Regions from separate parts of the Streptomyces sp. f51 genome, predicted to be linked through region 3. Evidence: riboswitches for the same ligand, from Rfam matches in the RefSeq annotation. Region 3 holds a riboswitch; each other region holds the start of a gene.
The links. Region 3 has a riboswitch for thiamine pyrophosphate ahead of thiO (glycine oxidase ThiO). Riboswitches for the same ligand answer to the same signal wherever they lie in the genome.
Positions count from the first base shown of each region.

Region 1 (7,417 bases), 1.5 Mb from region 3:
TTCGTGTCCGCGCCGTACCAGCGGCTGTAGCAGGACCAGTCGGAGGAGCCGAGGCCCGAGCCCATGGACCAGTAGTTCTCGACGGTCCACTCGCGCTGGTACATGACGCCGAAGCTGTCCCGGGTCAGTCCGGCGGACTCGTCGGAGGCGCGGCTGTGGTCGGTGAAGATGAGCAGGCGGTGCCCGGCGGCGGTCAGGTCGGCCAGCTTCGGCCAGCCGTGCTCGCGCACGCCCGTCTGATCCGGCCGGTACAGCACGTCGGACAGGCCGTTCACCCGGGCGAGCTCGGCGCGCAGGACGCCGGGATCGACGTAGTCCTCCAGGAACACGGTGACGAACTGGTCCGGGTGCTGCTTGAGGAAGTCGACCATGCGCTGGAGGTCGACCCAGAGCGCCACCGGCTTGCTGACCAGGGTGCAGCTGTCGTGGCAGAGGATCGCGCCGTCGGGCGTCTGGTGCAGGTCGAGCATGAACCCTCGCACACCGTCGGCGAGTTGCTGGTTGATGCCGCGGCTCTGATTCGGGAAGAAGTTGACGAAGGGCGGGGCGAATCCGCCGTCCACGCCGTTCGCGTAGGCGTTGTGGGCGGTCAGGAACGTGACCTGGTCCAGCGTGCGCTGGTCCTGGGCCGGCATCGGCCGGGTCTGGGGCGTGACCGGGGTGAGGTACCAGGAGGCGAGGCTGCCCGGCGAACCGATCGCCAGCTGGGCCGGGTAGTTGGAACCCGAGGGCTTGTCGGTGACGGTCAAGTAGCTGTTCGTTCCGGGGACTTTGAGTGTGTACTGGTCGGCGCCGCTCGGCGTCACCTCCCAGGCCGCGTCGGCGCTCGTACAGGCGACGGTACGGGCCTGGTCGCCCGAGCGGCCCAGACAACTGCCCGCGGTGTCGGCGCTTTCGAGCACGGAGGAGGAGCCGCTCTGGCGGAGGGTCCACTGCTGGTGGTCCTCGTTGCCCCTCGGGTTGTGCTGGACGACCGCCCCCGAACTGTCGGCGGCGTTCAGTCCCGTGACGGCGCTCTGGACGTAATAGGCGCCAGGGGCGGGGACTTCGGCGGCGCCGGCGGGCGCGGGGACGGCGAATACGGATCCCAGTACGGCGGTGGCGGCGAGCAGGGAGCGTCGGCTCGGTCTCATGGCACGTGATCCCTTCCTGTGGGGAGCATGAGCATGCCATGCAGACATACGCCGGTGGGCATCGGCGGACAGCCGGGGTACATATCGCGTCAACGGGCGTCGGTGAGGGCAGGAGCACGGGTCGCCGCAGCGTTCACGGCGTCCTGTCTACCGTCAACACGGCGCCACCGCACCGCAGTTGGCGATTCCGTGAGGTCAGGGGGCTAGCGCGTGCCGGGGTGCTCGATCCGGGTGACGAAGGCGGCGAGGTCGGCGACCACCCGTTCGGGCTGCTCCCAGTGGACGGAGTGCCCGGTCTCCGCGTAGGCGAGGAATTCGGCGCCGTGGACCGCGTCCAGAATGGTCTGCTGGTCCTCGCGCGGCAGGAACTCGTCCTGTTCACCCCAGATGACGAGCGTGGGCACCAGGATGCCGCCGAGGGTCGCGCGGAGATCGGTGTCGAGGAGACCGCGGGCGGTGTCCTTCCACACGTGCGCGGGCGGCTTCAGGTTCTCCTCGATCATCGTCTCGACGAACCCCCGGGCGATCGGCCGGGCCACCGTGTCCGCCAGGAAGTCCTCCACGAAGGCGCGCGGCACGGGATCGGACAGGGTCTCCATGGCGCTCACCAGTCCGGTGACGGCCGGTTTGTCCGCGAGAGTGCCGGGGACGCCGAGCAGCACCAGTCCGGCGATGCGGTCCGGATGGCTGCCGGCGACGATCCGGGCCGGTACGCCGCCGCTGGACGCCCCGACCAGGACGGCGCGGGGGACGTCCACGGCGTCCAGGAACGCCACCAGGTCGGCGGCGAAGTCGTCGGGCGCGTAGCCCTCCGGCGGCCGGTCGGCGTCGCCGTGCCCGCGCTGCGTGGGCGCGTAGCCGTGCAGGGACGCCGGCAGGCGCCTCAGCAGGGGCTCGAAGGACCACCAGGAGTCGGCCAGACCGTGCACGAAGACGACCGGCGTACCACTGGGGTAGCCGGCTTCGGCGTACGGGAGGGCGAGCCCTTCCCGCACCTGCGCGGACTTCAGGGAGATCACGGTCACGGCACCCTGCCTCCTTCCACCCGGCCACCGGTGTCCGGGAACCCGGGAGCGGAGCACGAGCGGCGATCACTTCCGACAGTACCGAGCGGCGGCACGCGCCGCGCTGCGAACCGGTCCGCCCGCACCGTTCGAATGAACCGGAGTACGCGCGGGCGCACGCCGGTCCTGGTCGGTGAGGACCCGCTCCCGCTCCGTCGCCGGGAACGGTTAGGGTGTCCGTCGTACCGGACACGGGGTGCCCCGTCCGAGGGCTGAGATCACACCCGTCGAACCTGAACCAGTTCGTACTGGCGGAGGGATGTCTTCCATGCCATTGGCGCATGTTTCCGGCGGGCTGCCCGCCGACGGCCGGCCCGCCGTCTTCGACGGGCGGATGCCCGCGGCACCCGGCGACCTGCGGGTGGAGGGGCACGGCATCGAGCCGGTCCCCGAGAGCAACCGGTACGGCGGCGCCGGCCGCCTGTTCACCGTGTGGTTCGCCCCGAACCTGACGATGACGGGCGTGTTCACCGGCACCATCGGGATCGCGCTCGGCCTGGACTTCACCACCGCCCTCGCGGCGGTCGTCCTCGGGACCGTGCTCGGCGCGCTGCCGACCGCCGCTCTCAGCACCTGGGGCGGACTCACCGGCACCGGCCAACTCCCGCTCGCACGGCTCGCGTTCGGCCGGGCGGTGGTCCTGCCCGGCACGCTCCAGTGGCTGTCCTCGGTCGCCTGGGACGCGTTGATCGGCCTGTTCGGGGGCGATGCGCTGGCGCGGCTGTGCGGCTGGCCGTTCTGGGTCGGCGTGCTCGTCATGATGCTGGCCCAGGGCGCTCTGGGGGTTCTCGGCTACGAGGCCATCCACCGCCTCCAGATCGTCATGACGTTCGTGCTCGCGGTCGCCTTCGCGGTGATCGCCTGGCGGATGCTCGACGGGGTCCACCCCGCGACGACCGGATCCGCGGCCGGTGCCGACCGCGCGGGCGCGTTCGTGCTCACCAGCACCATCGCCCTGAGCCTGTCGCTGTCCTGGGCGCCGTACGCGTCGGACTTCAGCCGCTATCTGCCCCGTGGCACGTCCCGCCCGAAGATGTTCTGGTGCACCCTGCTCGGGCTGGTCACGTCGTTCGTCGCCGTGCAGGTCCTCGGTCTGTGGGGTGCGTCGGTGCTGACCGACCAGACGGCTGCGGGCGTGGACGCCCTGCTGGGCGGCGGTGCCGCCGGCGCGTTCGGGCTGCTGGCGGTGGCACTGGCCGCGGTGTGCAGCAACGCGATGAACGACTACAGCGGTTCCCTCGCCCTCCAGACGCTCGGTGTCCGGATACCGCGTCCGGTGGCCGCCGCCCTGGCCGCCGCGCTCGGCTTCCCGCTGGTGCTGTGGATGCACGCCGCCGACACCACGGCGCGGTTCCAGAACGTGCTGCTGTTCGTGGGCTGTTGGATCCCCGGGTTCGTCGCGATCGTGGTCGTCGACTGGATCGCCCGCAGGCGGGAGCGCGGCGGCGCCCCGCTCGACATCGCCGCCGAGACCGCCCCGCCGCGCTCCGGACCGATCTCGCTCGTGGCGTTCGCCGGGGCGTTCGGCGCGGCCGTGCCGTTCATGGACACGAGCCTGTACGTCGGACCGGTCGCCGACGCACTGCACGGAGCCGACCTCTCCTACTACGTGGCGTTCCTCGTCGCCCTCGCCCTGTACGCACCGCTGCGGTTGCGCCGTCGCGCCTGAGGGCCACCCCGCCCGTCGCCCAGCCGGCCGGGGGCCCGTGCGCCCGCGGCCGTACCCGAGAGGAACACCTCGCATGACCACACCGCCCCGCGTCCTGACGATCGCCGGATCCGATTCCGGCGGAGGCGCAGGAATCCAGGCCGACTTGAAGACCATGCTCGCGCTGGGCGCTCACGGGATGAGCGTGCTCACCGCCGTGACGGCACAGAACTCCGTGGGCGTGCAGGGGGCTTGGGAGCTGTCCGAGGACGCGGTGCGGGCCCAGTACCGCAGTGTGGTCGACGACATCGGCGTGCAGGCCGTCAAGACGGGGATGCTCTCGTCGCCCGGACTGGTCACCGCCGTCGCCGAGTTGCTCTCCGACGTGGGCGCCCCGGTCGTCGTGGACCCGGTGAGCGTCTCCAAGCACGGGGACCGGCTGCTGGCCGACGACGCGCTCGACGCCGTACGGACCCGGCTGCTGCCGCGGGCGACGGTGGCCACCCCGAATCTCGACGAGGTCGCCCAGCTCACCGGGGTGGAGGTGAGCGACGAGGCGGGTATGCGCCGGGCCGCCGGGGTGCTGCTCTCCTTCGGCCCGCGCTGGGTACTGGTGAAGGGGGGTCATCTGCCGGGCCAGGCCGTCGATCTGCTCACCGACGGAACCGACGAGCACTGGCTGCGCGCGCCGCGTCACGACAACCGGCACACGCACGGAACGGGGTGCACGCTGGCCTCGGCCGTCGCGGTGGGACTGGCCGAGGGCCTCGCGGTACCGGAGGCCGTACGGCGGGCGAAGGCGTACGTGACCGCGGCGATCGAGGCCGGTTTCGCGCTCGGGGCCGGCATCGGTCCGGTGGACCACGGGTGGCGACTGCGCGGGACCGGCTGACCCCGGCGCGGCCCGAGGTCCGAGACCGGAAGCCCGACTCGCGTCGCCCGACGCGCGACGCCGTACTCGCGCCGCACAGCGCCCAGCCACCGACACCTGACGCGCACGCAAGGCCGGCCCCGCGCCGCGCAGCCCCCAGCTTCCGACGCCTGGCTCCCGGCGCCCGCGCCTACCCTCCCCGCGCCCGACTCCACGCTCCCCGCGCCCGATGCCAGGCACCCGATTCCACGCTCCCGGCACCCGTTCCGCGGACCGGCGCAGCTCCTGGCCCGGACGCTGAACACCCCGGCCCCTCCCGTGCGTACTGATCGGCACAGCGACAGTCGTCTGCTCTCCCGTCAGGTACGCGGACAGGCAGATCCGGATCCAAGGAGCACACCATGAAGGCGACCGCGCAGATCGGCGTCACAGGGCTCGCGGTGATGGGCCGCAACCTGGCCCGCAACTTCGCCCGGAACGGCTACACCGTCGCCGTCCACAACCGCACCCCCGCGCGCACGAAGGCACTGGTCGAGGAGTTCGGCCACGAGGGGGCCTTCGTCGCGGCCGAGACGGCCGAGGACTTCGTGGCGGCGCTGGAACGCCCCCGCCGCCTCATGATCATGGTGCAGGCGGGTGCGGCCACCGACGCCGTCATCGAGGAGTTCGCCCCGCTGCTCGAAGACGGCGACATGATCATCGACGGGGGCAACGCCCACTTCTCCGACACCCGCCGCCGTGAGCAGTCGCTGCGCGAGCGCGGCATCCACTTCGTCGGCGCGGGGGTGTCCGGCGGCGAGGAGGGCGCCCTCAACGGACCGAGCATCATGCCCGGCGGCTCCCCGGAGTCGTACGCCTCGCTGGGCCCGATGTTCGAGTCGATCAGCGCCAAGGTGGACGGCGAGCCCTGTGCCACGCACATCGGCACCGATGGCGCCGGTCACTTCGTCAAGATGGTGCACAACGGCATCGAGTACGCCGACATGCAGCTGATCGGCGAGGCCTACGACCTGCTCCGCCGCGTCGGGGGCTACACCCCGCCGCAGATCGCGGAGATCTTCCGGCGCTGGAACAAGGGCCGCCTCGACTCGTACCTGATCGAGATCACCGCCGAGGTCCTGGCCCACACGGACGCCTCCACCGGGCAGCCGTTCGTCGACATCGTGGTGGACGCCGCGGGGCAGAAGGGCACCGGCCGCTGGACCGTGCAGACCGCCCTGGACCTGGGCTCCCCGGTCACCGCCATCGCGCAGGCGACCTTCGCCCGCGCCGCCTCCAGCCAGGACGGGCTGCGCGCCGCCTACCGCGGACTTCCCGGCGGCACGCACTGGGACCTGACGGGAACCGAGGCCGAGCGCTTCACCAGCCAGGTGGAACACGCCCTGTACGCCTCGAAGCTGATCGCCTACGACCAGGGCTGGAAGATGATCCTGGACGCGGCCGCCGAGTACGGCTGGGACATCGACCTCGGCGAGGTCGCGAAGATCTGGCGCGGCGGCTGCATCATCCGCGCCGCGTTCCTCGACCGGATCCGCGCCGCGTACGCCGTCGACCCGGGCCTGGTCAGTCTGCTGTCCGACGCGGGCTTCGCCACCGAGATCAAGGACGCCCAGGTCCCGTGGCGCGAGGTCGTCTCCACGGCCACTCGCAGGGGCGTGCCGGTGCCCGCGTTCTCCGCGGCGCTGTCCTACTACGACACCCTGCGCGCCGACCGTCTGCCGGCCGCCCTCACCCAGGGCCAGCGCGACTTCTTCGGCGCCCACACCTACCGGCGCACCGACCGCCAGGGCAGCTTCCACACACTGTGGGGCGAGGCGTCCCGCGCGGAGACCGAGATGCTGTGAGGCGTGTGGGGCGGTGAGTGAACGCGGAGCTGGCCGCGCATCCGAGGTGCCGGATGCGCGGCCCGCTCCGTCGTGACCACTGGGCCTCAACCGGACGTCCCGCAGGGTTCTTCGACGCCGGTCACGCGTCCGTGCCGGCCGGGGTGCCGATGGCCCTCGTGCCCTCGGCCCCGTCCAGGGCGCGTTCGGTCCGCCTCGGTGTCAGGAGGGCAGGTCGGCGCCGTACGGCGTGATGCCTCCGACGAGTTCGCGTCCGGTGACCAGTTCGGACGCGATGCGGATGAAGACGTCGCGGGGCGAGGCCACCCAGGAACGCGGGCCGGTCCGGGTGAGACGGTCGTGTTCGGCGGGATCGTCGACCACCAGGGCACGGCCCGTCACGACCACGCTCCAGCCGGAGTGGGCCGCCGCGTCGACCGCGTCGGCCTCGAACGCGACCACCACGCCGTCGATGGAGCGGGCCAGTTCGGAGTCGGCGGCGGTCCGCAGTACCACGGCGGACCCGGCGTCCAGGCTGAAGGTGACGGGCAGGACCGCCGGCAGGGCGTCCCTCGTGTGGACGACCCGGCCGACGGCCGCGTCGCCGAGCCGGTCCAGGCACTCCTGCCGGCCGAGTTCACGGAAGCCGTCTTCGGGATTCATCGGCGGAGCCACCTCTCACGCGTCGGGGCGACACAGCAGCGCAGCGACATACCGTTCAGATTCCGGCGAGCGGCGCGGCGGGAACAGGGTCCGATGGTCCCGGGCGGCCGGAGAACGGCCGCTTCCCGGGATCCATCGGCGGGCCCCCGGGGTCGCGGCACCGGGCCCGGTCCGCTCGTCAAGGGACCCGACCCGGTCTCCGCCTCATCGCACGA
Region 1 covers NZ_CP149798.1:295,967-303,383, forward strand. The annotation lists gene WJM95_RS01335 (phospholipase) at 1-1,133, opposite strand, end outside; gene WJM95_RS01340 (alpha/beta hydrolase) at 1,337-2,158, opposite strand; TPP riboswitch at 2,380-2,474, shown strand; gene WJM95_RS01345 (cytosine permease) at 2,466-3,866, shown strand; gene thiD (bifunctional hydroxymethylpyrimidine kinase/phosphomethylpyrimidine kinase) at 3,940-4,737, shown strand; gene gndA (NADP-dependent phosphogluconate dehydrogenase) at 5,118-6,560, shown strand; gene WJM95_RS01360 (pyridoxamine 5'-phosphate oxidase family protein) at 6,762-7,202, opposite strand; gene WJM95_RS01365 (pyridoxamine 5'-phosphate oxidase family protein) at 7,407-7,417, opposite strand, start outside.
Region 1: linked by a shared signal. The riboswitch ahead of WJM95_RS01345 (cytosine permease) and the one ahead of thiO (glycine oxidase ThiO) in region 3 are both predicted to bind thiamine pyrophosphate.

Region 2 (7,417 bases), 1.8 Mb from region 3:
GGGCCCGAAGGCGCTCCCCTGGACTCGCACGCCACCACGCTGATCGGCTCGGTGCAGCGTGCGATGCGTCTGCTGGAGGCCGTCGCCTCGCGTGAGCAGGGCGCCCCCGCCAAACAGCTCGCGCGCGAGGCGGGACTGGCCCTGCCGACGGCCTACCACCTGCTGCGCACGCTGGTCCACGAAGGCTATCTGCGCCGTGACAGCGGGCTGTTCTTCCTCGGCGAGGCCGCCGAGCGGCTGAGCACCAGCGGAGCCCGGCAGAAACGTCGCGGCGCGGTACGGGACACCCTCGCGCACTGGCGCGACATGATCGGCGCCCCCATGTACTACGCGGTCTACCGCGAGGGCGAGATCGAGGTCCTGTGCGTCGTCGACAGCCCGGCGAACCCGGCGGTCCAGGAGTGGGCCGACTTCCGTGAGACCGGGCACGCCCACGCGGTCGGCCAGTGTCTGCTCGCCCAGCTCGACGACAAGTCACGGCGTGACCACCTCGACCGCTACCCGGTGCGGGCGCTCACCCCGTACACGGTGCGTGACGAGGACCGGCTGCTGCGGCGCCTGGAACGGACCGGCCGGATGGAACCGGTGGTCGAGCGGCAGGAGTACGCGCTGGGCACGGTCTGCGCGGCGATCCCAGTCACCGCGGGCGGTTCGGCCGCCGCTGTGGCCTTCTCCCTTCCGTCCCACCAGGGTGACCGCCTGATGCCCGCGGCACGGAGGCTGCACGGTGAGGTCGGACGGCTGCTAGGAACACTCGCCTTCTCTATCAGTATCTGAAAACTCACTCCTTGTAATCCAGCATGCACGTTGAGCAATATTTCCAGCAGTGTCGGGTGGGATGAATCCTGGCCGGTGGACGGCAAACGACGGGGTAGGCGATGCGCGAGTCGGTGCAGGCAGAGGTCATGATGAGCTTCCTCGTGTCCGAGGAGCTGTCCTTCCGCATTCCCGTCGAACTGCGATACGAGACCTGTGATCCGTACGCCGTGCGGTTGACCTTCCATTTGCCCGGCGACGCGCCTGTGACCTGGGTGTTCGGGCGGGAACTGCTGATCGACGGAGTGGGCAGGCCCTGCGGTGACGGCGATGTGCACATCGCTCCGGCCGACCCCGAGGCGCTCGGGGAGGTGCTGATCCGGCTTCAGGTCGGTGGCGATCACGCGCTGTTCCGGTCCGGGACCGCGCCGCTCGTAGCCTTCCTCGACCGCACGGACCGCCTCGTGCCGCTCGGGCAGGAACGCTCCCTCGAAGGATTCGACTCATCGCTCGACGCGGTGCTCGACCGCATCCTCACCGAGGAACAGAGCGCGGGCTGACACCGGGGCCGGCCCGGAGCGGCGTAACGCTTCCTCGCAAGGCCCGCCGACGCAGGATGGTTTCAGCACTTTCCTCGGGCGGTCAGTGCTTGCGACGACGTCCCTTGCCGGCGCGTGCCGGGGGCCTGGCCGCCGCGGTCTGAGCGGGGACGCTCGCGCCCCCGTCGCGGTCCGCGGCGACCACCAGGGCGGCGAGCGCCGTCGTCACCGGTACGGCGGCCACCAGACCGATCGAACCGACCAGCGTGCGCACGATCTCCTCGGCGACCAGCTCGCTGTTGGCGACGGTGCCCACGCTGCTCTGCGCGATCGAGAAGAGCAGCAGCAGCGGCAGCGCGGCGCCGGCGTAGGCCAGGACGAGTGTGTTGACGACGGACGCGATGTGGTCGCGGCCGATACGGATGCCCGCGCGGTACAGACCGCGCCAGCCCATCGTGGGGTTCGCCTCGTGCAGTTCCCAGACCGCGGAGGTCTGCGTCACTGTCACGTCGTCCAGGACACCGAGTGAACCGATGATGACGCCGGCCAGCAGCAGGCCGCTCATGTCGATGGACGGGTACAGGCCGTGGATCAGGCCGGTGCTGTCGTCGGTGTTGCCGGTCAGCACGGCCCAGTCGATGAAGACGGAGCCGAGCAGGCCGATCAGCACCAGGGAGAGCAGGGTGCCGACCACGGCCACGGACGTCCGGGCCGACAGACCATGACACATGTAGAGCGCGATCAGCATGATGGCGCTGGACCCCACGACCGCCACGAGCAGCGGGTTCGAGCCCTGGAGGATCGCGGGCAGGATGAAGAAGTTCAGGATCATGAAGCTGATGGCCAGGGCGACCAGCGCCATGACGCCGCGCATCCGCCCGATCACCACCACGACCAGCGCGAAGATCACGGAGAGCAGCGTCAGGGGCAGCTTCCGGTTCGCGTCCGTGACCGAGTACTGGAGGTCCTTGGGGGCGGAGGGCTCGTACGCGACGACGACCTTCTCGCTCTGGTGCAACTGCCGTGACTGATCCGGCTGGACGATCTCGGTGAACGTGCGGCCCGTGTCCTTTCCGGTGTCGATCCGGACCGTCGCCTTCTTGCAGTCCCCCGCCGCCGGGCGCTGGGCCGCGGAGCCCCCGGCGGCGGAGGTGTCGCCGACCTGGGCCCCCGAGGAGGCGTTCACGGACTTGCAGTCCACCCGGTCGATCCTGGTGACGGTCGCCTGCTGGGTCTGCCGGTCGAAGCCGACACCGGTGCGCTCGTGGGCCGGAGCGCCGCCGGGCCACAGCACCACCAGTCCCACCGCGACCGCGGCCGCGAAGGGGATGAGCACCGCGGCGATGACCTTGCGCAGACGCTGGGAGACGGGTGCTGCCGGACCGTGGCTGTGGGAATGCCCGTGCCCGGCGCTCGGGAGCTCGTCCCGCCCGCGGCGCGGACCAGGACCGTGGCCGTCGCCGGACCCGTGATGGTCGCTCTCGGGCCCGTGCCCGTGCCCCTGTTCATGCCCGTGCCCCGGCCCGTGCTCATGCTCGGGTCCGTTGCCGCGGCCCTGCCCACGGCCGCCGTCGGAGCCGGAACGGCGCGGTGGCTCGGACGGAGAGAACGGGTGCTGGCGGCTGGTCGTCACCGCCCGATCATCGCAAGAACGTCAAGGGCCCTCTGTTCACCGCGCCAAACATGACGCTAGCGTGGAGGCACCTTTGCACACGCGGGAGCTCGGAGCACCGGGCTGAGAGGGCGCTGACCTCCGTCTTCGCGATGTTTCACATGAAACATCGGCGATCGGAAGCCGCTGCGTCGACCGCTGAACCTGTTACCGGGTAATGCCGGCGTAGGGAGTAGGTCTCATGACCGACAAGGATGTACGCACGCCTGCCTTCAACCGGACGGACGGGGTCCCCCCGTCGTCCGAGAACGGCGAGGACAAGCGCTCCATCGGCTGGCACAAGGCGTACGTCGGGGGCACACGCCCCGATCTGCGGGTGCCGGTTCGCCAGGTGCACCTCACCAACGGGCAGTCCGTGACGTTGTACGACACTTCCGGCCCGTACACCGATCCGACCGTCGACACCGATGTGCGCAGGGGGCTGCCGCCACTGCGTGAGAACTGGATCATCGCCCGTGGAGACACCGAGGAGTACGCGGGCCGTCCCGTCCGCCCCGAGGACGACGGGATCAAGCACACGGCCCCACGGGGAGGGCTGCGCAACCTCGACGCGGTCTTCCCCGGCCGGCCGCGTCAGCCCCGCCGGGGACGTGCCGGGCAGGCGGTCACCCAGCTCGCCTACGCGCGGCGCGGCGAGATCACGCCCGAGATGGAGTTCGTGGCGGTCCGGGAGAACGTCGACCCCGAGGTCGTACGGGAGGAGATCGCCGCGGGCCGGGCGGTGCTGCCGGTGAACGTCAACCACCCCGAGATCGAGCCCATGATCATCGGCAAGCGGTTCCTCGTGAAGGTCAACGCCAACATCGGCAATTCCGCGGTGACGTCCTCCATCGAGGAGGAGGTCGAGAAGATGACCTGGGCGACCCGCTGGGGCGCCGACACGGTCATGGACCTGTCCACCGGCCGCAACATCCACACCACACGCGAGTGGGTGCTGCGCAACTCCCCCGTTCCCATCGGGACCGTGCCGCTCTATCAGGCACTGGAGAAGGTCGACGGCCGTGCCGAGGAGCTGACCTGGGAGATCTACAAGGACACGGTCGTCGAGCAGGCCGAGCAGGGCGTGGACTACATGACGGTCCACGCGGGCGTGCGCCTGGCGTACGTGCCGCTCACCGCGAACCGCAAGACAGGCATCGTCTCGCGCGGCGGATCGATCATGGCGGCCTGGTGCCTGGCGCACCACAAGGAGTCGTTCCTGTACGAGAACTTCGAGGAGCTCTGCGAGATCCTCGCCGCGTACGACGTCACCTACTCGCTGGGAGACGGGCTGCGGCCTGGTTCCATCGCGGACGCCAACGACGCGGCGCAATTCGCGGAGTTGAGGACGCTCGGGGAACTCAACACGGTCGCGAAGCGTTTTCAGGTTCAGACGATGATCGAAGGCCCGGGCCATGTCCCGATGCACAAGATCAAGGAGAACATCGACCTTCAGCAGGAGATCTGTGATGAAGCTCCGTTCTATACCCTCGGCCCGCTGACGACGGACGTCGCGCCGGCGTACGACCACATCACTTCCGGCATCGGTGCCGCGATGATCGCCTGGTGGGGCACGGCCATGCTCTGCTATGTCACGCCCAAGGAGCACTTGGGCCTGCCCGATCGAGACGACGTCAAGACCGGCGTCATCACCTACAAGATCGCCGCCCACGCAGCCGACCTCGCCAAGGGGCACCCGGGTGCGCAGGAATGGGATGACGCGCTCTCCGACGCCCGCTTCGAGTTCCGGTGGGAGGACCAGTTCAATCTGGCCCTCGATCCGGACACGGCGCGGGAGTTCCACGACCGGACGCTGCCGGCCGAACCCGCCAAGACGGCCCACTTCTGCTCCATGTGCGGGCCGAAGTTCTGCTCGATGAAGATCAGTCAGAACATCAACGAGCGGTTCGGCGGTGACGTGGCCGACGGCGCCTCCGCCGAGGAGATCTCCGAGGGCATGCTCCAGAAGTCCCGGGAGTTCGCGGAGGCGGGCAACCGCGTGTATCTGCCGCTGGCCGACTGAGCCACCCCACGGGGGCGCGGTCCGGGACGGGGACCCGGACCGCCGCCCTCGACCCGGTCACGGAGCGGGCCCGTCGCCCTCGTCACGGTCACGGCGTGACGTCCTGCGGGTACCAGCGCAGTTCGACGGTGTTGCCGTCCGGGTCCCGGACGTAGACCGAGGTGGCACTGCCTCGCGCGCCGAACCGCTGCACGGGCCCTTCGAGCACGGTGAAGGTTCCCGACGCGATGACCTGGTCCCAGTCCAGCGGTTCCACGGTGAGACAGATGTGGTCGACGTTGGACCCCTCGGGGGCATGGGCCACGAGGTCGATGATGGTCTCCGCGGTGATCCTCACCGACGGGAACGGGGCCTGGCCGCGCCGCCATTCGGCGACGCGTACGGGTTCCAGGCCGAGCAGTCCGATGTAGAAGGCCAGGGACCGTTCGACGTCCTGGACGTTGAGGACCAGGTGGTCGAAGGCCTTCACGCGCACGGTGGTCATGTCGTCTCCAGGTCGACGGCGTGGCGGGAGCCACGCGCTGAGCAGGGCGGGTCGATCACGTCGGCACGGCCGCGCCCGGTTCCTTCCCGCGGGCTGTGCGGACGCCTTCTACGATCCGCCGCGGGGCGGACGCCATCAAGACGTGATCGCTGCACGACTGTTGAGCCAGATTTAACGACGGGGGATTCATGCTGGAGCGACTGGAGACCGAGACCTTTCTGACGCTGGCCGAGGAACTGCACTTCGGCCGCACCGCCGAGCGCCTGCGGATCACGACCGGACGGGTCAGCCAGGTGATCAAGGCACTGGAGCGCCAAGTGGGCGGCCTGCTGTTCGAACGCACCAGCCGTTCCGTCCGGCTCACCCCGGTCGGCCGGCAGCTCGCGGACGATCTGGCGCCCCTGGTCGCCGGGATGGAGGAGGCGCTGCGAAGGGCGGCCGACGCCGGCCGGGGGATCACGGGAGAGCTGCGGGCCGCCTTCCTCGGTGAATGGACCGCGCCCGCACTCCTCAGAGCGGTCGGCCTGTTCGGCGAGCGGCATCCCGACTGCCGGGTCGAGGTGCGGGAGGTCCAGCTGTCCAACTCGCGGGCGAGTCTGCTGGACGGCTCGATCGACGTGCTGCTCGCCTCGTTCCCGTTCGACGGCATGGCCTGTGGTCCCGCGCTGTTGCGGGAGAGCCGGGTCCTGGCCGTCGCGGCAGGTCATCCGCTGGCCGGCGAGGAGCGGCTGTCCCTCGAGGTGCTCGCCGAACACCCCGTGGTGCAGTACCCCGAGGTGACCTCGGTGGGGTTCAAACGCGACCGAACGCCGGATCACACCCCCTCGGGCCGGCCCGTGCCCAAGGGGCCGGTCGGCGGGTCGTTCTCCGAGATGCTGACGCTGGTCGCGATGGGCCGGGGCGTCCTCCCGGTCGGGGAACACTCCCGGCAGTACTACCCACGGCCCGATGTCGCCTACGTCCCCCTCCACGACGCGCGGCCGATCGAACGGGGACTGGTGTGGAGGGAGAGCAACACAAGCGAGCGCCTGCGCGCGTTCGTGCGGGCCGCGACGGACGCGGCGGCCTCTTCTCACCCGCCCGCGTATCGGTCGGATCCACCGGCGGCTTCTGCGGGGAGACTGGGCCCATGACACCGACATCGATGAGCAAGGGCGCCAACCTTCCCGTTGCCGCACGGCAGGTGCGGGTCGTACTCGGCTGGTCCGGAGGCCCCGGAGCGCCGGACGCCGACGCCTCGGCCCTGCTGCTCCGCGCGGACGGACGGGTGCGCGACGACGGTGACTTCGTCTTCTACAACCAGCCCCGGCACGTCTCCGGGGCCGTGCGTCACTCGGGCAAGCGGCGGGAGGGCGAGGAGACGACGGACACCGTCGAGGTGGATCTGCGTGGCCTGGAGCCCGAGATCCAGCGGGTGGTCCTGGGCGCCTCCGCCGACGGGGGCACCTTCGGTGAGCTGTCGGGTCTGCGACTGAGGCTGTTCGACGCCGGGACCGGGGAGGAGCTGGCGTTCTTCGACATGGAGGCGACGACGGAGACGGCCTTCATCGGCGGCGAGCTGTATCTGCGCGGAGATCAGTGGAAGTTCCGCGCGGTGGGCCAGGGGTACGCCTCCGGACTCGCCGGCCTGGCCACCGACTTCGGGATCAGCGTCGACGAGGAGCCGGGCGGCTCCGGGAGCGCGGAGCAGAGGGGAGCGGCCGCCGGAGCCACCTCACCGGCACCCCCGCCCGCGCCCCCGCACGTGCCTTCGCCCCCGACCGCGCCCGTCCCCCCGGCACCCCCGTCGGCTCCCCCGTCCGTCCCGGTGTCTCCACTCCCCCCGGCTCCTCCGGCCCCCGCCCCGGGCGTCGGCTCGGCTCCTCGGCTCGTGAAGGGGGAGGAGCGGTTGCCCCTGGACATGCGCAAGCGGCTCTCCCTGCGCAAGGAGCAGGTGGCGGTCAGTCTGCGCAAGCACGGAGCCG
Region 2 covers NZ_CP149798.1:3,658,630-3,666,046, reverse strand. The annotation lists gene WJM95_RS16030 (helix-turn-helix domain-containing protein) at 19-777, shown strand; gene WJM95_RS16025 (SsgA family sporulation/cell division regulator) at 879-1,316, shown strand; gene WJM95_RS16020 (YibE/F family protein) at 1,399-2,928, opposite strand; TPP riboswitch at 3,000-3,156, shown strand; gene thiC (phosphomethylpyrimidine synthase ThiC) at 3,149-4,969, shown strand; gene WJM95_RS16010 (VOC family protein) at 5,058-5,453, opposite strand; gene WJM95_RS16005 (LysR substrate-binding domain-containing protein) at 5,642-6,586, shown strand; gene WJM95_RS16000 (VWA domain-containing protein) at 6,583-7,417, shown strand, end outside.
Region 2: linked by a shared signal. The riboswitch ahead of thiC (phosphomethylpyrimidine synthase ThiC) and the one ahead of thiO (glycine oxidase ThiO) in region 3 are both predicted to bind thiamine pyrophosphate.

Region 3 (7,417 bases):
CTGGGGATGCGCCCCGCCCGCCGCGCCAGCCGCCCCGCCTCCACCGCATGCCGCATGGCCTCCGCCATCAGCACCGGCTCCTGCGCCCGCGTCACCGCCGAGGCGAGCATCACCCCCGCGCACCCCAGCTCCATCGCCAGCGCGGCGTCCGACGCCGTACCCGCTCCCGCGTCCAGGATCACCGGCACGCGCGCGTGCTCGACGATCAGCTCGAAGTTGTGCGGGTTGCGGATCCCGAGCCCGGACCCGATGGGCGAGCCGAGCGGCATGATCGCCGCACAGCCCACGTCCTCCAGCTTCCGCGCGAGCACCGGGTCGTCGTTCGTGTACGGCAGCACGGTGAAGCCGTCGTCCACCAGTGTCTCCGCCGCGTCGAGCAGCTCGATCGGGTCGGGCAGCAGGGTGCGCTCGTCGGCGATGACCTCCAGCTTGACCAGATCGGTGCCCAGCGCCTCGCGCGCCAGCCGGGCGGTCAGCACGGCCTCGCCCGCGGTGTAGCAGCCGGCCGTGTTCGGCAGGACCCGGATGTCCAGCCGGTCCAGCACCGAGAGCACCGAACCGTGCACGGAGGCGTCCACGCGCCGCATCGCGACCGTCGTCAGCCGCGTGCCCGAGGCGACCAGGGAGCGCTCCAGCACGTCGAGGCTGGGCGCGCCGCCCGTCCCCATGATCAGCCGGGACGCGTAGGCCGTACCGCCGAGGACGAAGGGATCGTCTGCCATGGGTCAGCCTCCTTGGACGGCGGTGAGGACTTCGACGCGGTCGCCCTCGGCGAGCGCGGTGGACGACCACCGCGCGCGCGGGACGACGGTCTCGTTCAGGGCGGCGGCCACCCCGGACGACGAGGGGGTGAGGGTCGCGACGAGCGCGTCCAGAGCGGTGCCCGCGGCGATCCGCCGGCTCTCCCCGTTGACGACGATGTTCATACGGGCAGCTCCGTGCGGGCCGTGGCGCCGAAGCGCAGAGGGGTGAAGGGGTGGGCTTCGGCGGGGAGTTCGCCGGTGGTCAGGACATGGGCCATCACGTCACCGGTCACCGGCGTCAGCAGCACGCCGTTGCGGTAGTGGCCGGTGGCCAGCAGGAGTCCCTCCAGCGCGCTCGGGCCGAGCAGCGGCGCGTTGTCGGGCGAGCCCGGGCGCAGCCCCGCGCGGGTCTCGGTCAGCGGCAGCTCGGTGATCCCGGGGACCAGCTCGTGCGCGTCGCGCAGCAGCTCGTACACGCCACCGGCCGTCACCGTGGTGTCCCAGCCCAGTTCCTCGCTGGTCGCGCCCACCACGAGCTCGCCGTTCTCTCGCGGCACCAGGTAGACGTGGCTGCCGCGCACCACGGCCCGGACGGTCCGGCTGAGGAACGGGGCGTAGCGCCCGGGCACGGTCAGCCGCAGCACCTGCCCCTTGACCGGGCGCACCGGCGGCACGACGTCGTCCGGCACGCCCGCCAGACGCCCGCTGAGGCTGCCCCCGGCGAGCACCACCCGGTCCGCGCCGAGCTCGGTGCCCTCGGCGGTGACGACCCCGGTGGCCCGGTCCCGTACGACGGTCAGACGCTCCGCCCAGGTCCGGTGCACGCTCACCCCGGCCCGCTCGCACGCGGTGACCAGGGCGGCGGCGAGGCGGCGCGGGTCGATCTGGTGGTCGCCGTCCACCCGCAGGCCCCCGCGCACCCCGGGCGCGAGCATCGGCTCCAGACGGCGGCACTCACGGCCGCTCAGCCATTCCGACTCCAGCCCCGAGCGGACCTGGAGCGCGTGCAGTTCCCGCAGATGGGCGCGGTCGTCGGCGTCCAGTGCCACGGCCAGCGTGCCCGACCTGCGGTAGCCGAGGTCCCGGCCGGTCGCCTCGGTGAGCTCGGCGGCGAAGTCCGGATAGCGGCGCGCCGAGGCGAGGTTGAGGCCCAGCAGGGTCTCCTCGCCGAAGTGCAGCTCCGTGACGGCGGCCAGCATCCCGGCCGCGACCCGGGCGGCCCCGCCGCCCGGCTCGGGGTCCACGAGCGCGGTGGCGAGCCCGCGCTGCGCGGCCCGCCAGGCCGTCACCAGGCCGATGATCCCGCCCCCGACGACGAGGACGTCCGACGTACGTGCAGACGGCATGGGCGTCCAGCCCCTCCCTTCGCCGGCATGACCCGGATCAGGTTCGTACGGTCGGAGGCCGCCCAGCCTCCCTCTCAGCCCGGTCCGTCCGGGCTCCCGCGAGTGCTTTACGTCGGCCACCCTAGCCCGCCCCCGTCCGTGCCGGTAAGGGAGCCTCCGCCCGTGGCGCGGCCGCCGGGACCGGTCGTGTGGAACAGGTCACCGAGCACGTCCGCTGACTGACGGATCGTCACGTGTCTATGGTGATCGGGTGAGCGATCAGACGCAGGCACAGTCCCCGCCGCGGAGCGCCGCGGCACGGCGGGTCGTCGTGGTGGGCGCGGGCATGGCCGGGGTGCAGACCGCGGTCGCCCTGCGCGAACAGGGCTTCACGGGCACGGTCACACTGATCGGCGCGGAGCCGCATCAGCCCTACGACAGGCCGCCGCTCTCCAAGGCCGTCCTGCTCGGCAAGGCCGAGGGCTCCGCGTTCGACGTCGACTTCGAGTCCCTGGACATCGACCTCAGGCTCGGCAGCGAGGCACTCGGCGTGCGCCCCGGCGAGCACGAACTGGACACCGACGCGGGACCCGTCCCGTACGACGTCCTGGTCGTCGCCACCGGGGCCGAGCCGATCCGGCTCCCCGGCGCCGAGGGCGTGCCCGGGGTGCATCTGCTGCGCACCCTGGACGACGCCGACCGGCTGCGTCCCGTCCTCGCCCGGCAGCACGACATCGTGGTGGTCGGCGCGGGCTGGATCGGCGCCGAGTTCGCCACGGCGGCGCGCGAGGCGGGCTGCGCGGTCACCGTCGTCGAGGCCGCCGACCGGCCGCTCGCCGGGGCGCTGCCGGCCGAGGTCGCCGCCCCGATGGCCGCCTGGTACGCGGACAGCGGGGCCTCGCTGCGCACCCGCGCGCGCGTGGAGCGCGTCGAGCCGGGCGCGGTGGTCCTGGACGACGGCTCCCGGGTGCCCGCGGACGCCGTCGTGGTCGGTATCGGCGCGCGCCCCGCCACCGCCTGGATCGCCGGCTCGGGGATCGAGCTCGGCGCCCACCGGGAGATCGTCGCCGACGACCACCTGCGCACCTCCCTGCCGGACGTCTACGCGGTCGGCGACTGCGCGTCCTTCCCCTCCGGGCGCTACGAGGAACGCCTGCTCGTCCACCACTGGGACAACGCCCTCCAGGGCCCCCGCACGGTCGCCCTGAACATCGTCGGGGAGACGCCCGCCGCCTACGACCCGGTGCCCTACTTCTGGTCCGAGCAGTTCGGCCGTTTCGTGCAGTACGTCGGCCACCACGCGCCCGCCGACACCCTGGTGTGGCGCGGCGACCCCTCGGGCGCCTCCTGGTCGGTGTGCTGGCTCCGCGAGACGCGGCTCGTCGCCCTCCTGGCGGTGGGCCGTCCGAGGGATCTGGCCCAGGGCCGCCGGCTGATCGAGGCGGGCGCGGTCATGGACCCGGAGCTGCTCGCGGACCCGGCGAGGCCGCTGAAGGGCGCCACGGCCTGACCGGGAACCCCGGTACGGACGCCCTCGGCTTCCGACTGTCGGTCCGGGATGGCACGCTTGTCCCGTGACCGAGATTGACGCAAAGATCGATGCTCTCGTCCCCGCCTGGCTCACCCTCCCCGACATCGCCGAACAGCTCGGCGTCGAGGTGACACGCGTCCGGCAGCTGGTCAAGGAAGGCCAGCTGATCGCCGTACGCCGTGGTGAGAACCGCGCGCTGCACGTCCCCGCCGACTTCATCGACGTGGACGAGCAGAAGGTCGTCAAGGGCCTGGCCGGCACCCTGACGCTCCTGAGGGACGACGGCTTCTCCGACGAAGAGGCCCTCGAGTGGCTCTTCACCCCCGACCCGACCCTGCCCGGCACCCCCGCGCAGGCGCTGAGCGAGAATCGCGGCACGGAGGTGAAGCGCCGCGCCCAGGCGCTCGCCGTCTGACCTGTTCGAGACCGTCCGGCACGGGGAGCACGGCGGCGGGACCATTCCGGCCGCCGCGCTCCCCGCGCACCGACAACGGGGGACCCACGCATGCCCGAGAACGCCGCCACGACCGCGCGGGAGCGCCTCGCCGACGCCCGCGTCTATCTGTGCACGGACGCCCGCAGACGCCAGGGCGACCTCGCCGAGTTCCTCGACGCGGTCCTCGCGGGCGGCGTCGACATCGTGCAGATGCGCGACAAGGGCATGGAGGCGGGCGAGGAACTGGAGCACCTCCGGGTTCTCGCCGACGCCTGCGCCCGGCACGGCAAGCTCCTCGCGGTCAACGACCGCGCGGACGTGGCCCACGCCGTCCGCGCCGACGTCCTCCACCTGGGCCAGGGCGACCTCCCGGTCCCCGCGGCCCGCGCGATCCTCGGCGACGACGTGCTCATCGGCCGCTCCACGCACTCCGGGGCCGAGGCCGAGGCGGCCGCCGTCCAGGACGGCGTCGACTACTTCTGCACCGGCCCCTGCTGGCCCACCCCCACCAAGCCCGGCCGGCACGCGCCCGGACTCGGCCTGGTCCGCCACACGGCGGCCCTCGGCACCGCCCGTCCCTGGTTCGCGATCGGCGGCATCGACCTCGGCCGGCTGGACGAGGTGCTCGAAGCCGGTGCCCGCCGGGTCGTCGTCGTCCGGGCGATCACCGAGGCGGACGACCCGGGCGCGGCGGCGGCGGAGTTCGCCAAGCGGCTGCGCACGGCGTAGCGGCGCCGAAGGAGCCCGCGCGGGCGTCCCGGAGGGGCCGCTGTCCGAGGGGTGGACAAGAACTCGACAGATCGGACAAATGTCAGCGGTTCGGTTGGGTGACCGACGCCCTCTGGCTAACCTGCCAGTATGGCCCTCGGATCCGCTTCCACCAGGACTGATCGTGCGCGCACGGTGCGCGACATGCTCGCGACCGGCAAACAGACCTATTCCTTCGAGTTCTCCGCGCCGAAGACCCCCAAGGGTGAGCGGAACCTGTGGAACGCGCTGCGGCGGGTCGAGGCGGTGGCCCCCGACTTCGTCTCCGTGACCTACGGAGCCGGCGGCTCGACGCGGGCCGGCACGGTCAAGGAGACCGAGCAGATCGTCCTCGACACCACCCTCACCCCGGTCGCGCACCTCACCGCGGTCAACCACTCCATCGCCGAGCTGCGCAACATCATCGGGCAGTACGCGGACGCGGGCATCCGCAACATGCTCGCCGTGCGCGGCGACCCGCCCGGCGACCCCATGGGGGAGTGGGTCCCGCACCCCAAGGGCCTGACCTACGCGGCCGAACTCGTGCGCCTCATCAAGGAATCCGGCGACTTCTGTGTCGGAGTGGCCGCCTTCCCCGAGATGCACCCCCGCTCCACGGAGTGGGACCTGGACGTCTCGCACTTCGTCGACAAGTGCCGTGCAGGCGCCGACTACGCGATCACGCAGATGTTCTTCCAGCCCGAGTCCTACCTCCGTCTGCGTGACCGGGTCGACGCCGCGGGGTGCGCGACTCCGGTCATCCCGGAGGTCATGCCCGTGACAAGTGTGAAGATGTTGGAACGGCTGCCCAAACTCTCGAATGCTTCGTTCCCGGACGTCCTGAAAGAGCGGATCCTCACAGTCAAAGACGATCCGGCGGCTGTACGCTCCATTGGGATCGAGTTCGCGACGGAGTTCTGCGCGAGGCTGCTGACCGAGGGAGTCCCCGGACTGCACTTCATCACGCTCAACAACTCCACGGCGACGCTGGAAATCTACGAGAATCTGGGCCTGCATCACCCGCAGCAGGCCTAGACCGGTCGCACCCGCGTACGACACACTGCGGAGCGGCCACTGGGAGAGGGGCGTACATGGGCTTGACGGTCCTCTATCTGGCATTCGGCATCGTCGCGTTGTGGCTGCTCGGCGAGGTGCTGTTGCAGTACAAGGCGCGACTGCGCTTCCGGCTGCTCGCCTTCGTCGGCTTCCTCGGTGTGGTTCTCGGCGTCCTGATGCACTCGGTTCCCGTCATCGGCCTGGGCGCGGCCGCCTTCACGGTCGGCCAGACGTATGTGACGCTGTCGTTCCGCCAGGGCTTCGCGCAGGGCTGGGCCATCAAGGGCCCCGGCGCGGAGGACAGGCCCGGCAAGCTCAGCAAGCGCCGCCGCGGCGAGCCGGACGAGGCCGACGAGCTCGACGACAGCCAGGACCTCGAAGAGGTCGAGGTGGCCGCCTACCGGCGCGAGGACCCGTACATCGCCGACGAGGACGACGTCTTCACGCCCGCGCCCGCCCCGTCCGACCGCTTCGCGCCCCCGGAGCCGGCCGAGGCCACGGCCGCCGAGTCGACCTCGGTGTACGAACCGCAGCCCCTGCCCGAGGACACCGGCTCCTACGGCGTCTACGACACCACCGCGTACTCCGGGGCGGGCGACCAGTCCTACGCGGGCGCCGCCGCCTCCCAGGACCAGCAGGCCTACGCGACGGGCCAGAACCAGCAGGCGTACGCGACCGGGCAGAACCAGCAGGCCTACGGGTACGACGGCTACACGGGCTACGACCAGCAGCAGTACGCCTACGGCAACGGTCAGCAGCAGTACGCCGGCTACACGGACCCGTACACCGGGCAGCAGTACCCGGGCGCCACCTACGACCAGAGCGCCTACAACGGCGGCGACCAGCAGCAGTACGCGCAGCAGCAGAACTACGACCAGCAGCAGTACGCCACCGGCACGTACGGCGGCGAGACCCCGGCCGGCGGCGTCTGGGTGCCGCAGCAGCGCACCGACGAGTACGGCGGCGAACTCCCGCCCGAGCAGCAGCAGTACCCGTACCAGGGCAACGGCAACGGCAACAGCAACGGAAACGCCGGGTACGACGAGCAGTACCGCTACTGACCCGCCGCGCCGCCCCGGCCCCCGGCGCCGGTCACTGCGAGCCCCGGAAGTCCGGTCCCTCCACGATCAGCCCGGCCACCAGCGCACCCGACATGCCCGCGTGCGGCAGACCGCCGCCGGGGTGGGCCCAGCCCCCGGCCGCGAAGAGCCCCGGTATCCGCGTGGTGTTCGACGGGTGCAGCAGCCGGCCCTCCGCCGCCGCGAGCGCGGGAGCGGGAACCGCGCCGTCCCGCGCGCCGGTCTCCTCCGCGATGTCGGCGGGGGTACGGACCTCGTGCCACAGAAGCCGGTCGCCCAGACCGGGCACGGCCCGCCCGGCGGCCTCGAGAACCCGCTCCACGTCCTTGCCCGACACCCGCGCGCCGGACGGCACCGTGACGGTCAGCGTCACGGCCTCGTGCTCCGCGTCCGGTACGAGCGCGGGGTCGCCGGGACGCGTCACCACGACGGTCGGCGCCGCGGGCACCCCGGGGCGCTCGCCGAAGAGCCGGTCCAGCTCCTCCTCGCGGTCCGCCGAG
Region 3 covers NZ_CP149798.1:1,823,183-1,830,599, reverse strand. The annotation lists gene WJM95_RS08165 (thiazole synthase) at 1-722, opposite strand, end outside; gene thiS (sulfur carrier protein ThiS) at 726-926, opposite strand; gene thiO (glycine oxidase ThiO) at 923-2,089, opposite strand; TPP riboswitch at 2,087-2,199, opposite strand; gene WJM95_RS08150 (FAD-dependent oxidoreductase) at 2,340-3,578, shown strand; gene WJM95_RS08145 (Rv2175c family DNA-binding protein) at 3,643-4,014, shown strand; gene thiE (thiamine phosphate synthase) at 4,105-4,764, shown strand; gene metF (methylenetetrahydrofolate reductase [NAD(P)H]) at 4,894-5,817, shown strand; gene WJM95_RS08130 (hypothetical protein) at 5,874-6,899, shown strand; gene WJM95_RS08125 (NAD(P)/FAD-dependent oxidoreductase) at 6,931-7,417, opposite strand, start outside.

Region 4 (7,417 bases), 3.7 Mb from region 3:
CGGCCTGGAGGGAGGCGACCGTGTTCACCGACGCCGAGCGCGCCGCCCTGGAGCTGACGGAGCAGGCCACCCGGATCGCCGACGCGGCCGGTGGCGTCACCGACGAGTGCTGGGCGAACGCCGCCAAGCACTACGACGAGGCGCAGCTCGCCGCGCTGGTGTGCTGCATCGCGCTCATCAACGCCTTCAACCGCGCGAACGTGATGATCCAGCAGCCCGCGGGCGACTACCGGCCCGGCCAGTTCGCGTAACCGGTGATACGTGCCCGGGCGGCCCGGCGGCATCGGCCGTTCGGGCCCGCCCGGGGCGCCCCGGTGGTCGCGGGAGCCGTGCGGGTGAATCCTCCGCTCGCCGATCGGTGGCCGGTGCGGCAGCGGGAAGGTCATCCGCGTACCGCACATGTCACGGGCAGGGAGCACCCGATGCCGAAGTTCCTCATCCAGGCCCGCTACACGCCCGAGGGCGCGAAGGGCTTGCTCAAGGAAGGCGCGAGCGGCCGTCGCGCCGCCGTCGAACAGGTCGTCGCGGGCCTCGGCGGGAGTGTCGAGGCCATGTACTTCTCCTTCGGGGAGGACGACTTCGTGTGTGTCCTCGACTTCCCCGACGCGGTCTCCATGGCCGCCGTCAGTCTCAGCGTCAAGGCGAGCGGCGCGCTGCACACCCGGGCAACGCCGCTTCTCACCCCGGACGAGATCGACGAGGCGGCCCGGCGGCAGGTCTCCTTCCGCCCGCCGGGCGCGTAGCGGGATCCGGCGGGACTCCGGGGCCCGGTCACGAGGCCACCGGACTCCGGCGTTCGATCAGGACGACGTCGCGCCAGGTGCCGTGACGCCGGCCGATGCGTTCGCGCGTGCCGATGACCCGGAATCCCGCGGCTCTGTGCAGGGCGAGGCTGCCGGTGTTCTCGGGGAAGACGCCCGACTGGATGGTCCAGATGCCCGCGGCCTCGGTCGAGGCGATGAAGGTGTCCAGGAGGGTGCGGCCGATGCCCCGGCCGCGCGCGTCCGGACGTACGTACACGGAGTGCTCGACGACACCGGCGTACGCGCGGCGGTCCGAGACCCGCGCCGCGGCGACCCAGCCGAGCACGCTGCCGGGGGCGTCCGTGGCGTCCGGAGTCTTCAGAGTCTCCAAGGCGACATAGCGATGCTGCGAAACCTTGGCCCCGTCGAACTTCTCCCACGACGGAGCCGTGGTCTCGAAGGTGGAGTCGCCCTCCTCGATGTCGTGCCGGTAGATGGCCAGGACCTCGTCCGCGTGCTCGGCCGTCATCGGGGCGACGCGGATCCCGCCGGGACGGCAGCCGTCGGAACGGCCGCCCTGTCCAGGCGTCACGACTTCCTGCTTCGACATCCTTCTATGTTGACGAATGCCGCCTCGAGACGCAACGTCTGTATCGACAGGTGTCAATGCGGTCTGGAACACGGGCAGATGGGACGGGCGTGGGTCCACGGAAGCGCCCCCAACCGGCACCGGCCCGGGCCGGTGCTGTTGATCTGCGACACTGGAAGGGTTATGCCGAAGCCCGGAGAACTCACTTTTGTCGCGCCGCGCGGAGCCAAGAAGCCGCCGCGGCACCTTGCCGATCTCACGCCCGCCGAGCGCAAAGAGGCGGTTGCCGCGATCGGTGAGAAGCCGTTTCGTGCCAAGCAGCTCTCGCAGCACTACTTCGCCCGGTACGCGCACGACCCCGCCGAGTGGACGGACATCCCGGCCGCCTCGCGCGGCAAGCTCCAGGAAGCGCTGCTTCCCGAGCTGATGACGGTCGTGCGGCACCTGTCGACCGACCAGGACACCACCCGCAAGACCCTGTGGCGGCTGTTCGACGGCACGCTCGTCGAGTCCGTGCTGATGCGCTACCCGGACCGGGTCACCATGTGCATCAGCTCGCAGGCCGGCTGCGGGATGAACTGCCCGTTCTGCGCCACCGGACAGGCGGGCCTCGACCGGAACCTGTCGACCGGCGAGATCGTGCACCAGATCGTCGACGGGATGCGCGCGCTGCGCGACGGCGAGATCCCCGGGGGCCCCGCGCGGCTGAGCAACATCGTCTTCATGGGGATGGGCGAGCCGCTCGCCAACTACAAGCGGGTGGTCGGCGCGATCCGTGCCCTCACCGACCCGGAGCCGGACGGGCTGGGGCTGTCGCAGCGCGGTATCACCGTCTCGACGGTCGGCCTGGTTCCCGCGATCAACCGGTTCTCGGACGAGGGCTTCAAGTGCCGGCTCGCGATCTCGCTGCACGCCCCGGACGACGAACTGCGCGACACCCTCGTCCCCGTGAACACGCGGTGGCAGGTGCGCGAGGTGCTGGACGCGGGCTGGGGGTACGCGGACAGGTCCGGGCGCCGTCTGTCCATCGAGTACGCCCTGATCCGCGACATCAACGACCAGGCGTGGCGTGGTGACCGGCTCGGACGGATGCTCAAGGGCAAGCCCGTGCATGTCAACCTCATCCCGCTGAACCCGACCCCGGGCTCGAAGTGGACCGCCTCGCGGCCCGAGGACGAGAAGGCGTTCGTCGAGGCCATCGCGGCCCACGGCGTCACCGTGACCGTCCGGGACACCCGGGGCCAGGAGATCGACGGAGCGTGTGGTCAGCTCGCCGCGACCGAGCGGTAGGCTGAACCGAGTCGGTCCCCCGCCTGTCGCGGGGTCCGGCGCCGCCGCGGCCGGACGGTTCACCGTCCGGTGACGGCACCGTCCGACATCTTCATATTCCGACAGGGGAGCGCCACAGCGCTGAGAGTGCGGGACAGACCGCAGACCCTCTGAACCTTGCCCAGGTCATTCTGGGTAGGAAGTTCGGTCGTTACTCAAGCTGTTGCGCCCTGCCCGGGAACCGTCAGAGGTCCCGGGCAGGGCCGCGTCTCTTCCTGGTCACCCAGGAGGAATCAGTGAGCATCACCACCACCGTCAGCGGCGGCAGAAGGTTCGCCGTCATGGCCGCCGGCCTCGGGCTCGTCGCCCTGCCCGCGCTGTCCGCGTGCGGCTCGTCCGGCGCCGCGGGCTCGGGCGACTCGAAGACGGTCACGCTGGTCAGCCATGACTCGTGGGCCGTGTCGAAGAGCGTCCTGGCGGACTTCGAGAAGCAGTCCGGCTACAAGGTCCGCGTCCTCAAGGACGGCGACGCGGGGCAGGCCGTGAACAAGGCCGTCCTGACCAAGGACAACCCCCAGGGCGATGTCTTCTTCGGCGTCGACAACACCCTGCTCTCCCGCGCGCTCGACAACGGGATCTTCCAGCCGTACACGGCCAGGGGCACGGACCAGGTCGAGCCGGCGTACCGGATCGACCAGGACAAGCACCGGGTCACCCCCATCGACACGGGCGACATCTGCGTCAACTACGACAAGGCGTGGTTCGCCCGGCACAAGCTGACGCCGCCGCGGTCCTTCGACGACCTCGTCAAGCCCGCGTACAAGAACCTCCTCGTCACGGAGAACGCCGCCACCTCCTCGCCCGGCCTCGGCTTCCTGCTCGGGTCCGCCGCGCACTACGGCGACGGGGGCTGGGAGAGCTACTGGAAGAAGCTCAAGGCCAACGGCGTGAAGGTCGTGGACGGCTGGGAGCAGGCGTACAACGACGAGTTCTCGGGGTCCGCGGGCGGCAAGAAGGCCAAGGCCGACCGGCCGCTCGTGGTCTCGTACGCCTCCTCGCCCCCCGCCGAGGTCATCTACGGCGACCCCAAGCCCGCCACCGCCCCCACCGGGGTCGCGGACGGCACCTGTTTCCGGCAGGTGGAGTACGCGGGTCTGCTCAGCCACGCCGCGAACGCCAAGGGCGGCAAGGCGTTCCTGGACTTCCTGCTCACCAAGGAGTTCCAGGAGGACATGCCGCTCAACATGTTCGTCTACCCGGTCCGTGAGGGCGCGCGGGTGCCCGCCGAGTTCACGCAGTACGGTCCGCAGGCCAAGGATCCCGAGACCCTGACGCCCGCGAAGATCGCCGCCGACCGCGACCAGTGGGTCAAGTCGTGGACCTCGCTCGTACTGAAGTAGCCGACGCGAAGGCGAAGGCCGGCCGGCCGGCGGGGTCCGGCGCACCGGCCGGGTCCGGCGCACCGGCGGGGCCGGGCGGAGCCGCCGGGCGGCCCGGCGCCGGGCGGGCTCCGCGCCGGGACCGCGCGGGGAACGCGGCACGGTTCGCGCTCATGGCGCTGCCCGTCGCGTTCTTCGCGGTGTTCTTCGCCTATCCCGTCGCGGCGATCGTCTCGCGCGGCCTCCACGGGGACGGCGGCTGGCGGCTCGGCCGGATCTGGGAGGTCGCGACCCGGTCCGACATCCGGCACGTGCTGTGGTTCACCACCTGGCAGGCGCTCGCCTCGACGGCGCTCACGCTGCTGGTCGCGCTCCCCGGCGCGTATGTCTTCGCGCGCTTCGATTTCAGGGGCAAGCAGGTTCTGCGGGCCGTGGTGACGGTGCCCTTCGTGCTGCCGACCGTGGTCGTCGGCACCGCGTTCCTCGCGCTGGTCGGCCGCGGCGGACTGCTCGACGAACTGTGGGGCGTACGGCTGGACACCACGGTGTGGGCGATCCTGCTCGCGCACGTCTTCTTCAACTACGCGGTCGTCGTACGGACCGTCGGCGGGCTCTGGTCGCAGCTCGACCCGCGCCAGGAGGACGCCGCGCGCATGCTCGGCGCCTCACGCCTCGCCGCCTGGCGCAAGGTGACGCTGCCGGCGCTCGGACCCGCCGTGGCCGCCGCCGCCCTCATGGTCTTCCTCTTCACCTTCACCTCGTTCGGTGTGGTGCAGATCCTCGGCGGCCCCACCTTCTCGACCCTGGAGGTCGAGATCTACCGGCAGACCTCCGAGATCTTCGACCTCACCACGGCGGCGGTCCTCACGATCGTCCAGTTCGTGGCGGTCGGCGCGATCCTCGCCGTGCACGCGGCGACCGTACGCCGACGGGAGACGGCCCTGCGCCTGGTCGCCCCCGGCACCACCGCGCGCCGCCCGCGCGGCGCCGGACAGTGGGCCCTGCTCGCGGGCGTGCTGGCGAGCATCGCGGTCCTGCTGGTGCTGCCGCTCGCCGTCCTCGTGCAGCGCTCCCTCGGCGCCCCCGGGTTCGGCTACTACCGGGCCCTGGCCCACGACGACGGAAGCGTCTTCCTCGTCGCCCCCATCGAGGCGGTCGGCAACTCGCTGGAGTACGCGCTCGCCGCCACCGCCATCGCCGTGCTCATCGGCGGCCTGGCCGCCGCCGCCCTCACCCGGCGGGCCGGGCGTCTGATGCGGGGCTTCGACGCGCTGCTGATGCTGCCGCTCGGCGTCTCCGCCGTGACGGTCGGCTTCGGATTCCTGATCGCCCTGGACAAGCCGCCGCTCGACCTGCGCGCGAGCTGGATCCTGGTGCCGCTGGCGCAGGCCCTGGTGGGCGTGCCCTTCGTCGTACGGACCATGCTGCCCGTGCTGCGCGCGGTGGACGGGCGGCTGCGGGAGGCCGCGGCCGTCCTCGGGGCGTCGCCCTGGCGGGTGTGGCGCGAGGTCGATCTGCCGATGGTGCGGCGCGCCCTGCTGATCGCGGCGGGCTTCGCCTTCGCCGTCTCGCTCGGGGAGTTCGGCGCCACCGTCTTCATCGCGCGGCCCGACAACCCGACGCTGCCGGTCGCCGTGGCCCGGCTGCTCGGACGGGCCGGCGATCTCAACTACGGCCAGGCGATGGCCCTTTCGACGATCCTCATGGTGGTCTGCGCGGTGTCGCTGCTGCTGTTGGAGCGGGTACGGACCGACCGGACCGGGGAGTTCTAGATGCTGCTGAGCCTTCAGGGCGCGACCGTACGCTTCGGCGGACAGGCCGTGCTCGACGCCGTCGACCTGGAGGTCGCCGAGCACGAGATCGTGTGCGTGCTCGGGCCCAGCGGCAGCGGCAAGTCCACCCTGCTGCGGACGGTGGCCGGTCTTCAGCCCCTGGACGCGGGCCGGGTGCTGCTGGACGGACGCGACCAGGAACGCGTTCCCGCGCACCGGCGGGGCGTCGGCCTGATGTTCCAGGACCACCAGCTCTTCCCGCAGCGGGACGTCGGCGGCAACGTCGCCTTCGGGCTGCGGATGCAGGGCACGCCGAGGAACGGACAGGCGGCCAGGGTCGGGGAGTTGCTCGATCTCGTCGGTCTGCCCGGAGCCCGGGACCGTGCCGTCGCCTCGCTCTCCGGAGGTGAACAGCAGCGCGTCGCGCTGGCCCGCGCCCTGGCGCCGCGCCCGCGGCTGCTGATGCTCGACGAACCCCTCGGCCAGCTGGACCGCTCCCTGCGCGAACGGCTCGTCGTCGAACTCCGTCAGCTCTTCGGCGAGTTGGGGACGACGGTGCTCGCCGTCACGCACGACCAGGGTGAGGCCTTCGCGCTCGCCGACCGGGTGGTGGTGATGCGGGACGGGCGGATCGCCCAGTCCGGTACGCCCCTCGACGTGTGGCAGCGTCCCGCGGACGCCTTCGTGGCCCGGTTCCTCGGCTTCGACAACGTGGTCGAGGCGACGGTGGGCGAGACGGCGGCCGACACCCCCTGGGGCAGGGTCCCGGTGCCCGAGGGTGCCGCCCAGGGGCCCGGCACGCTCCTCGTACGGCCCGCCGGGGTACGGCTCACGGCCGCCGCGGACGGGCTGCGCTGCACGGTCGCCGCCCGCACCTTCCGCGGCACCCACGTCGCCGTACGGCTTCAGCCCGAGGGCGCGCCCCCGCTGGAGGCGGCGTGCGCCCTGCGCGAGGCGCCGGAGCCCGGGGACGTGGTCGGGGTGGAGTTCGACGCCGCCGAGGTCGTCGTCCTGGGAGGGTCCGGGGCGTCCGGAACGCGGCCCGCCGCGAAGAACCCGGTACCGCGGGCGGGTTGAGCGGAACGTCCGGAAAAGCCGTGTGGCCCGCCCCCTCGACGGGGGCGGGCCACACGGTCGTTCGGATGCGGGTCAGCTCGCCTTCGAGGCGCCACGGCGGCGCATGCCGAAGAAGACCGCTCCGCCACCGACGACGACGAACGCACCGGCGATACCGGCGATCATCGGGGTGTTGGAGTTCGCACCGGTCTCGGCGAGGTTGGACTCACCGGCGGCCGCGGACGGCTGGTTGTCGCCCGGGGTGGCCGGAGCGGCGCTGCTCTCCGACTCCGACGGGCGCGCCGAGTCCGAGGGAGTCGCCGAGGGGGCGGACTCCGACGGCTCCGGGCTCGCCGACGGGGACGGGGACTCCGACTTCGGAGCGCAGGGCTCGGACGGCACCGACTTGACGTCCGTGTCCGAGTTGACGCGGGTCGGGACATCGATGTGGGCCCGGTACTTGCCCCCGGAAACCCAGTCCTCCGTCAGCGTGATGGCGACGGAGGCCTTGCCGTCCTTCTGGCCGGTGACCTCTCCGGAGCCGACCTGCTTGTCTTCGAGGAAGATCGTGACGGTGGCCTTGTTGGCGGTACGGTCCGTGTCGGACAC
Region 4 covers NZ_CP149798.1:5,499,139-5,506,555, forward strand. The annotation lists gene WJM95_RS24095 (carboxymuconolactone decarboxylase family protein) at 1-251, shown strand, start outside; gene WJM95_RS24100 (GYD domain-containing protein) at 423-743, shown strand; gene WJM95_RS24105 (N-acetyltransferase family protein) at 772-1,272, opposite strand; gene rlmN (23S rRNA (adenine(2503)-C(2))-methyltransferase RlmN) at 1,516-2,622, shown strand; TPP riboswitch at 2,716-2,821, shown strand; gene WJM95_RS24115 (thiamine ABC transporter substrate-binding protein) at 2,943-4,001, shown strand; gene WJM95_RS24120 (iron ABC transporter permease) at 4,154-5,752, shown strand; gene WJM95_RS24125 (ABC transporter ATP-binding protein) at 5,753-6,829, shown strand; gene WJM95_RS24130 (LAETG motif-containing sortase-dependent surface protein) at 6,902-7,417, opposite strand, start outside.
Region 4: linked by a shared signal. The riboswitch ahead of WJM95_RS24115 (thiamine ABC transporter substrate-binding protein) and the one ahead of thiO (glycine oxidase ThiO) in region 3 are both predicted to bind thiamine pyrophosphate.